Regions from separate parts of the Bacillus sp. NEAU-Y102 genome, predicted to be linked through region 2. Evidence: riboswitches for the same ligand, from Rfam matches in the RefSeq annotation. Region 2 holds a riboswitch; each other region holds the start of a gene.

Region 1 (3,261 bases), on a different contig from region 2:
ACACAACAAAGGAGAATGGTACAGGACTTGGATTAATGATTACATATAAAATTATTAAGGAACATCAAGGGAGTATCACGATCCAAAGTAGTCTAGGAGTAGGAACGAAAGTCGAAATTTTTCTGCCGACCGTTTAATGTATTGGGAGAAAAGATTTTTCAGAAAAGTGTTCTTGTTGTGTAAATATAAACATTTTATAAAATGTTTCAAGAAGGGTTTTTTTTATAAAATACTTCGTTTATAATGGAGGAAAATATCGACATGAGATTGATTGCTCATGTAACGGTTCAGTAGTGTTATGAAAAGATAAGAAGGGGTGCACGCGCATCCTTTTTTCTATGCAGATATTATGAAAGAGGTGGTATGATGGAATTAACATTAAATTCGACTGTATGTTTACACACGATTCAATTTCGAAAAGAGCAAAAGAATTATATTGTAAAAGATACAATTACAGGAGAAAAATATGAAATGCCGCCACTTTGGATTGATGCATTGGCAATGATGCGTGACGGTTTTTTATTGGGAGAAATTGAGGAGAAATTAAAAGAAGAGTATCCATCTGAAGAAGTGAATATGTTAGCATTCACGAGGCAACTGTTAGAACTAGAACTTGTTGAAATGGTAGATGGAGAAGAGATAGCTTGCACAAAGAAGAAAGAGATAGATTGTTTAGCTTGGGTGCGTCCCCGTGTGGAACAATTCTTTCTTAATTTAAATAGAAAATATAGAAGCAAAGACCAGTAGTGGCCTTTGCTTTTTTTAATCCCGCTATTTGCCGGGCAGTAAGACCCCCACCTCAAAATTCAGCGGAAGCAAAGAAGTTAGGTGTGGGATGAACAAACCCCCCACTGATTAAAGGTTCGCTTTATAGGTTGTGTTTAAAATATAACAGCAAATGCTCTTGCGAAAGCACCGTCACTATTTTTAATTTTTAAAGGTGCGGCTGAGAAAAAGAAACGTTTTGTTTCGATAGCATCTAGATTTGTTAAGTTTTCGATTAAATAAATATTATTCCCTAGTAATATGTGATGAATCGGTGATGTTTCTGTTGTGACTTCATCAGGAGAAATGAAATCTAAACCGATAGATTTTACCTTTAATCGCACTAGTTCTTTAGCTAATTCTTCAGAAAGGTAAAATGCTTCTTTCTCATAAGCTTCTGTATTCCATTTAGTGGATAGATTAGAATGAAAAATAACAATATCACCTTCTTTTATGTCAGTATTATGCAATACTGCCTTAGGTAATTTTCGCTCTTGAATATGTGTTACATCTATAAGAACAGCTTCGCCTACAAATTGATCCAGCGGTAATTGATCGATGGTCGTTGCGCCTGAAATAAAATGCGCAGGGGCATCACAATGTGTGCCAACGTGAACGACAGAATGAAAATCTGTAACTTGATAGCCTGATTCTTCAACACTTGTAACAGCTTCTAGTTGTATTTTAGGTGTTCCAGGAAATTGAGACATATTATTTTCAAATGTTTGCGATAGATCAATTACTTTCATTTTACATACCTCCAATATATATTTTTCAAATAATAAAAAGCTCATCCTTCAGTATCAAGAAAGATGAGCTTTACATGCTAGTTGAGTTTTATCTTCCAAAATGCAATGCATTTTGCAGGAATTAGCACCTATTCAGTTTGTATAAACTGAGGTTGCTGGGCTTCAAAGGGCCGGTCCCTCTGCCTCTCTTGATAAAGAAGTATTTAATTTTGAAATCGGAATTTTCCGATAGTTAAATTGTAATTCATTTCCTTTTTTCGTGCAATACAAAATAGGTATTCACCCAAATAAAGCTGCTCGCATATTGTAGCTTATGTAAATAGAATGCTGCGAAGGAGTGAGTGCAGTGACAGGAAATGTATTGAATTATTATGCTGGTGGTAATACAGCTAGGGGATTTCACAATTTATACGAAGAGAATTTAAAAGGATTAGACAGATTATTTATCTTAAAGGGTGGCCCAGGAACGGGAAAATCTTCTTTAATAAAGGCAATAGGTCGGGAATGGGTTGAAAAAGGATATGATATTGAATTTTTACATTGTTCTTCTGACAATAAATCGGTTGATGGTGTAATTATCCCAAAATTAAAAGTAGGAATTGTTGATGGGACATCGCCGCATGTTATTGAGCCAAAAATGCCAGGCGTTGTTGAAGAATATATAAATTTAGGAATTGCTTGGGACTCAAATAAACTAAGAAAGCAGAAGTTAGAAATTGAAAGATTTGTTTCAGAAGCAAGCAAAGCTTTTCAGTCTGCTTACGCACATTTTAAAGAGGCATTGGTTATACATGATGAGTGGGAGAAGATATATATTGATAATATAGATTTTAATAAAGCAAATGAACTAACCGATCAGCTAATCCAGAAATTATTTGCAGATAAAAGCGGGAGACAATCGCTTGTAAAACATCGTTTTTTAGGAGCTGCTACACCGAAAGGAGCAGTTGATTTTGTTCCTAATTTAACAGAAGGGTTACCACATCGTTATTTTATAAAAGGGCGCCCAGGCTCTGGAAAATCAACGATGCTCAAAAAGTTAGCTAAGGAAGCTGAAGAAAAAGGGTTTGAAGTTGAAGTATATCATTGCGGATTTGACCCGAATAGTCTTGATATGGTTATCGTAAGAGAATTAGGATTTGCAATTTTTGATAGCACCGCACCACATGAATATTTTCCAAGTCGCGAGGGTGATGAAATTATTGATATGTATGCCCTTATTGTTACGCCAGGGACGGATGAGAAATATGCGAAGGAAATTCGTGATGTCTCCATTCAGTATAAAGCAAAAATGAATGAGGCGATGTCTTTCTTAGCGAAAGCAAAATCGGTTCGTGATAAATTAGAACGAATTTATATTGCTGCTATGGATTTTTCAATAGTAGATGCATATAAAGAGGAGATTCAAAAAGAGTTTGAACGAATTGCTGCTACTGTAATTGAAAAGCAACAATAGACGTTTCATTAGGCTGTCAGTAATTTCTGACAGTTTTTTTAGTATGTAGTAAAATTAATAGTGTATTGTCGAATTTCCAAGGAAATAATCAAAAAATGGAGTTGTTATGAAATGAGAGAGAAAATCGAGTTGGAGTTAGAAAGAATTGAAAAAGAGAATGATGTGAAAATTTTATTTGCGGTGGAATCAGGGAGTCGTGCTTGGGGGTTTCCATCGAAAGATAGCGATTATGATGTTAGGTTTATTTATATACATCCAGTAGAATGGTATTTATCAATTCATGATAAACGA
Region 2 (3,261 bases):
TGTCTATGCGTTGTGCTAGCAGGATGTATAACGCAAGTTCGTGCATCCGCTACATGCGTTACAAGAGTTGCTAGTTTTACATTTGCGATAAATTCTTTCGCCGCTTCTAATCCGCCCTTAATGCCGAATGTTAAAACACCACTAGCACCTTTTTTCAAATACGTTTGTGCTAACGAGTAATTTTCATTGCTATCTAATCCAGGATAATTCACCCATTCAATACGTTCATGGTTAGCAAGCCACTTAGCAACTACGAGAGCATTTTCACTATGACGCTCCATTCTTAAATGCAGCGTTTCTAAGCCGATATTGCTAATATACGCATTGAATGGGCTCATACAGTTTCCGTAGTCCCTTAATAATTGAACACGCGCCTTCACAATATAAGCTGCTGCACCAAAATTTTGAACGTAACTTACGCCGTGATAACTTGGATCCGGTTCAACAAGTTCAGGATATTTCCCATTTGTCCAATCGAAGTTCCCTCCGTCAATGACAATGCCGCCTAAAGAGCTTGCATGACCATCAATATATTTCGTCGTAGAATGAACGATAATATTTGCTCCGTGCTCAAATGCTTGGCATAAATAAGGAGTTGCTAATGTATTATCCACGATAAAAGGCACTTCTAACTCTTTCGCTGCATCTGAAAATTCTTTAAAATTCAAAACGTTCATCGCTGGATTTCCTAATGATTCTGCATAAATGAGCTTCGTCTTATCGTTAGCAAGTGCCGCAATTTCATCTGCCGTTAAATTGGGATTAAAGAACGTAACATCAATGCCAAGCTTACGTAAACTCACCCCAAATAAATTAAACGTTCCCCCGTAAACAGTTGAAGAGCAAAGTAAATGGTCTCCACTACTACAAATATTTAAAACTGCGAGCATAATAGCCGCTTGCCCAGAAGCCGTTGCAACAGCTCCTACCCCGCCTTCTAAATCTGATAACTTCTGCTCAAATGCAGCTAGAGTAGGGTTTCCAATACGCGTATAAATATATCCTTCTGCCTCTAAGTTAAATAGGGCTGCTAAATCATCCGAAGTATCGTATTTATACGTTGTACTTTGATAAAGTGGTAAAACACGTGGTTCACCATTCTTTGGCGTATAGCCACCTTGCACACAAATCGTTCCTTTTCCCCATGATTCTCCCATCTCTCATTCTCCTTTCTTTTATACAAAATAAAAAACTGCCCCTTTCCTGAAAACAAGAAAGGAGCAGTTTGAAAACACGCTCTAAAGGCTCTTTCTTATCTCTCAGGATTACTACCTGCAGGATTTGGCACAATTCCGTTATACGGCTGTTGCCAAGGTTTCATCGGGCCTGTCCCTCCACCTTTTCTTGATAAGACTATGCAATTACCGTTGATTTTATAGCAATAATTTCCTAATGTCAAACAGTTTTTCTGAATGTTCTAAAATAAATATTAACAATTTCATATAAAGCAACAAAAGAAATATATTCCATACTAACTCGAAAAAGACCTTTAGAAAAAATGATTCATGTAAAATAAACCCCAATCATCTATTTTCATTAAACAAACTGTTTTAATAGAGCGTATAATTCTTCAAAATTATGCACTTCATATGTCGGTATAATCCCACTATCATTTAATTTCCTTTCTGGATTAAACCAACAAGTATCAATTCCCGCTACATATCCACCTTTAATATCGGCACTTAATGAATCCCCAATAATCAGCCCTTCTTCAGGTGCAAAGTTAGGAATCCGTTCAAAAACATAATCAAAATACTCTTTCATCGGCTTTTGAAAACCTGTATCTTCCGAAACAAAAACATCTTTAAATAATGAATGTAACCCTGCATTACGCAAACGTTTATCTTGCGTCTTAGAAACACCATTTGTCACTATATACAACTCATACTCCCCTTGAATTTGATTTATAAATTCAAACGCACCTTGCATGAGTTGATTTCCTTCTTCTAAGTAGCTACGATAATTATTTTCGAATAATATACCGTCTACTTCTTCTCCATACTCTTTAAACAACATAGAGAATCGTTTATTTACAACTTCATTACGTGATAGTTCACCTTTTTCAAAAGCATTCCAAAGACCTTTATTTATTTTTTTATAACGAGCCCCTATCTCCTCTGTTAAAGGGATTCCCTTCTCTTCAAGAAGCACCTGTAAAGCTACTTTTTCAGCCTTTTGGAAATCTAATAATGTATCATCTACATCAAATAGCAATGTTTTATATTTTTTCATAAATTCATCACACTCTCTTTTCTACAAAAACAAATTTACATAAATCGTATCATTCCTTCTTGTAAAGATAATAGGAGATATCTCATACTATAAATAGGGGTGAAAATATGAAAATCAGCAAAAATGAAGAAGAAATTTATCAATACATGCGAATCCATCAATTCCATACCCTATTTTCATTTCATGTCTTGCCATATGTAGAGCTGCATTCTTTTCAAACGAAAGAGATGATATGTAGCGAAGGAAACGCCCTCCCTTATCTCTATTACTTAATTTCTGGGAAAGCAAAAATATATATGAATCATAAAAACGGGAAAGTTTCATTAATTAATTTTATTCAAGCACCATCTTTTATCGGGGAATTAGGATTAATAGGAGTAGAAAATATCACCAAGTCCGTTGAAGTACTAGAAGATTGTGTTTGTTTAGCACTTCCTCTTAAAGATTGTCAGCAACTTGTATTACAAGATGCAACGTTTTTACAGCACTTATGCAAATTTATTGGAGAAAAGACAATTACTCGCACTGAAAATTACGCAAAAAACTATAGTTATCCTTTCGAAAATCGATTAGCTGCTTTTATTTTATTAACAGAACAAAATAATTGTTATATAGAAAAGCATACTGAGGCTGCAGAATACTTAAATGTCAGCTATCGTCATCTTTTATATGTATTAAACCAGTTTTGCCAACAAAATTATTTAAAAAAAGAAGGCCGAACATATTATATACAAGATCGAAATACATTAGAAAAGCTTGCTGACGAGCTGAAAATATAAAGAAACAGCATTAACATAAACGTTAATGCTGTTTCTTTGAGTGACGATTATAATTTAAATTAAAATTTACTTGCTACTTTAGCTGCTTCTTCAAGACCTGCAGCAATGATTTCTTCTGCTTTATCTGGGAATTGGTTATGTCCTTCAATAACTACTGTTTCCATGTTTGTTGCACCGAAGAAGCCCATCATGCTTGCTACATATTTAACAGCCATTTCTACCTCAGCTGCTGGACCTTCTGAATATACGC
Region 3 (3,261 bases), on a different contig from region 2:
GGTTGTTTTAGCAATGCCACCTTCTGCTCATGAAGAGTTATTAGCTGAGCTATCTCCGTTAATATCAAATCAACTTGTCGTAACAGTAGCAGCTGGCGTTGGACCATCTTATTTAGAAGCTAGACTCCCAAAAGGCACGCCTGTTGCTTGGATTATGCCTAATACAGCTGCTGAAATTGGAAAGTCTATCTCCTTATATACAATGGGACAATCAGTAACCGAGATGCATCAAGAAACCCTGCAACTGCTTTTAAGAGGTATTGGTACTTCGCAACTTTGTACTGAGGAAGAAGTTCATCAGCTTACTGCAGTTACTGGAAGTGCACCAGCCTTCCTTTATTACTTTGCTGAAAGCTTAATTGAAGCAACAAAAAGTTATGGAGTCGATGAAGAAACCGCAAAACATCTTGTCATTCAAATGATTTCTGGCTCTGCTTCTATGCTCGAACAAACGCAAGATCCAGCTAACCTCCGCGAACAAGTAACAACGCCAGGTGGTTCCACAGCTGAGGGTCTCAAAACTTTATACGAATATAATTTTTCAGAGGCAATTCAAAAAGCAGTAGAAGCAACAAACAAAAAAGCTAGGGGGAAATAATATGACTTTAACAAGTTTAAAGGACTATACAACATTACATAACGGTGTAAAAATGCCTTGGTTTGGTTTAGGTGTTTTTAAAGTAGAAGATGGTTCAGAAGTAATTGATTCTGTAAAAGCAGCAATTAAAAATGGCTACCGCAGCATCGATACTGCAGCAATCTATCAAAATGAAGAAGGCGTTGGACAAGCGATTCGTGAATCCGGTGTTTCACGTGAAGAATTATTTATTACCTCAAAAGTATGGAATAGCGATCAAGGATATGAAACAACACTTCAAGCATTTGAAACTACATTAGAGAAATTAGGTCTAGAATATTTAGATTTATATTTAGTACATTGGCCTGTAAAAGGGAAATATAACGAATCATGGAAAGCATTAGAAAAGCTTTATAAAGATGGCCGTGTTCGCGCTATCGGTGTGAGTAATTTCCACATTCACCACTTACAAGACGTATTTGAAATTGCTGAAATTAAGCCAATGGTCAACCAAGTGGAATACCACCCACGTTTAGCACAAGAAGAGTTACACGCTTTCTGTAAAGAACATAATATCCAGCTTGAAGCTTGGTCACCATTAATGCAAGGACAACTACTAGATAATCCAACGTTACAAGAAATTGCGACAAAATATAATAAATCAACTGCGCAAATTATTTTACGCTGGGATTTACAAAACGAAGTTGTAACAATCCCTAAATCAATTAAAGAACATCGCATTATTGAAAATGCAAACATCTTCGACTTTGAATTAAGTGCTGATGATATGAAAGCAATTCAAGCTTTAAATGAAGATCGTCGCGTTGGTCCAGATCCAGATAACTTTAACTTCTAAGCGAAAAACCACTGCCATATGCAGTGGTTTTTTCATTTAATATAACTGAAAATTTAAACTATACTCCATTTGGTTGACACTTCATTGTTCAAGGTGTAAGATTTTGAATTATCAAAGAAACACAAAAATTAATAAAATTTATTCGTTTACTCATTGTATCAAGAGAGGTGGAGGGACTGGCCCTTTGAAACCTCGGCAGCAGGTTCATTTTGAATACTGTGCCACTTCCTGCAAGCTTTATGCTTGAAAGATAGAATGAGGGACTTCGTTTATATACGGGTGCATAACTTGTACGTAAAAATCCCTCTTTCTCAATATGAAAAGAGGGATTTTTTATTTTTCATTTCCCTCATCGTCATCCAAACTTAATTATTTAGGAGGAAAATCAAATGAAAAAGAAGTTTGTACCCGGTATTGCATCAGTTGTAGGAGTAAGTATTTTATTAACTGGTTGCGGTAGTTATAAAAACGAAGCAAGCGGAGCAAATGCAAAAGACGAGGCACCTAGCAAACAGGTTTTAAATTTATCTTCACCTACTGAAATACGAACAATGGATACGGCCCGTGCTACAGATACTGATTCTGGTCAAGTAATGAGAAACGTATTTGAAGGTTTGTATAATCTTGGTGAAGGTAACAAACCTTTCCCTGGCGTTGCAAAATCTCATGAAGTAAGTGGCGATAAAACAAAATACACATTCCACCTGCGAGATTCAAAATGGTCAAACGGCACTCCTGTTACAGCGAAAGATTTTGTGTTCGCTTGGCAGAGAGCCGTAGATCCAGCAACAGCCTCTGAATATGCATTTCTATTCTTTGATATTAAAAATGCAACAAAAATTAACAACAAAGAACTTCCAGCCGACCAACTTGGTGTAAAAGCAGTTGATGACCATACGTTTGAGGTAGAATTGGAGCGTCCTGTTCCGTATTTTATTAGCTTAACAGCGTTCCCAACATTTCTACCAATTAACGAGGAATTCTTTAAAGCACAAGGTGATAAGTACGCTTTAGAAGATCATACAATCTTGTACAATGGAGCTTTTACACTAAGCGATTGGAAGCACGAACAAAGCTTTAAATTCAAGAAAAACCCTACCTATTGGGATAAAGATACTGTCAAACTAGAAGAAATCAATTTTAACGTCGTAAAAGAAAAATCAACAGAAGTAAATTTATTCGAGTCAAAACAATTAGATCGTATAAAACTAACATCTGACTTTGTCGATAAATATAAAAAGGATGCTAACTTTAAAGAACGTCCAAACGTAGGCGTACAATTTTTACGTATGAATCAACAAAACAAAGTGCTTCAAAATGTTTCTGCACGCCAAGCAATTGATCAAACAATTGATAGAAAATCCTTTGTAAATACGTTATTAAATGATGGATCTACACCAACATTTGGTCTCGTTCCAAAAAACTTTGCAAAAGGACCTGAAGGAAAAGACTTCCGTACTGCAAACGGCGATTTAACAAAAGTTGATACAAAATCTGCACAAAAGTTATGGAAAAAAGCTAAACAAGAGCTTGGTTCTGAAAAGATAACATTAGAATTATTAACGAGTGATGCTGACCTTGATAAGAAAACTGGTGAATTCTTAAAAGGGCAACTAGAAAAGAATTTAGATGGATTAACAGTAAATATAAAACCGCAACCGCGTAAGCAACAAGTTTCGCTTTTATTAAAAGGTGACTACGAAATCGGAATTGACGGCTGGAGCCCTGACTTTGCGGATCCAATTACATTCCTTGAGCTATTTACAACGAATAACCCTTATAACTTAGATCATTACTCTAATAAGGAATTCGATGAAACAATAGCAAA

Evidence for each region. A riboswitch is a leader RNA that binds a small molecule or an ion and turns the genes downstream of it on or off. The one in region 2 is predicted to bind S-adenosylmethionine.
Region 1: it holds a riboswitch for S-adenosylmethionine, as region 2 does, so the genes downstream of both, ACYFX0_RS22095 (cyclase family protein) here and ACYFX0_RS17585 (bifunctional O-acetylhomoserine aminocarboxypropyltransferase/cysteine synthase) in region 2, are expected to answer to the same signal.
Region 3: it holds a riboswitch for S-adenosylmethionine, as region 2 does, so the genes downstream of both, ACYFX0_RS28405 (peptide ABC transporter substrate-binding protein) here and ACYFX0_RS17585 (bifunctional O-acetylhomoserine aminocarboxypropyltransferase/cysteine synthase) in region 2, are expected to answer to the same signal.

The regions. Positions count from the first base shown of each region.
Region 1 covers NZ_JBTWFK010000009.1:75,426-78,686, forward strand. Annotated here, with positions in the region: gene ACYFX0_RS22085 (ATP-binding protein) at 1-137, shown strand, start outside; gene ACYFX0_RS22090 (hypothetical protein) at 367-747, shown strand; gene ACYFX0_RS22095 (cyclase family protein) at 882-1,514, opposite strand; SAM riboswitch class I at 1,600-1,712, opposite strand; gene ACYFX0_RS22100 (PRK06851 family protein) at 1,861-2,970, shown strand; gene ACYFX0_RS22105 (nucleotidyltransferase domain-containing protein) at 3,082-3,261, shown strand, end outside.
Region 2 covers NZ_JBTWFK010000006.1:302,759-306,019, forward strand. Annotated here, with positions in the region: gene ACYFX0_RS17585 (bifunctional O-acetylhomoserine aminocarboxypropyltransferase/cysteine synthase) at 1-1,157, opposite strand, end outside; SAM riboswitch class I at 1,250-1,354, opposite strand; gene ACYFX0_RS17590 (YjjG family noncanonical pyrimidine nucleotidase) at 1,537-2,232, opposite strand; gene ACYFX0_RS17595 (transcriptional regulator YeiL) at 2,340-3,011, shown strand; gene ACYFX0_RS17600 (FMN-dependent NADH-azoreductase) at 3,071-3,261, opposite strand, start outside.
Region 3 covers NZ_JBTWFK010000016.1:22,711-25,971, reverse strand. Annotated here, with positions in the region: gene proC (pyrroline-5-carboxylate reductase) at 1-598, shown strand, start outside; gene ACYFX0_RS28410 (aldo/keto reductase) at 600-1,433, shown strand; SAM riboswitch class I at 1,586-1,690, shown strand; gene ACYFX0_RS28405 (peptide ABC transporter substrate-binding protein) at 1,823-3,261, shown strand, end outside.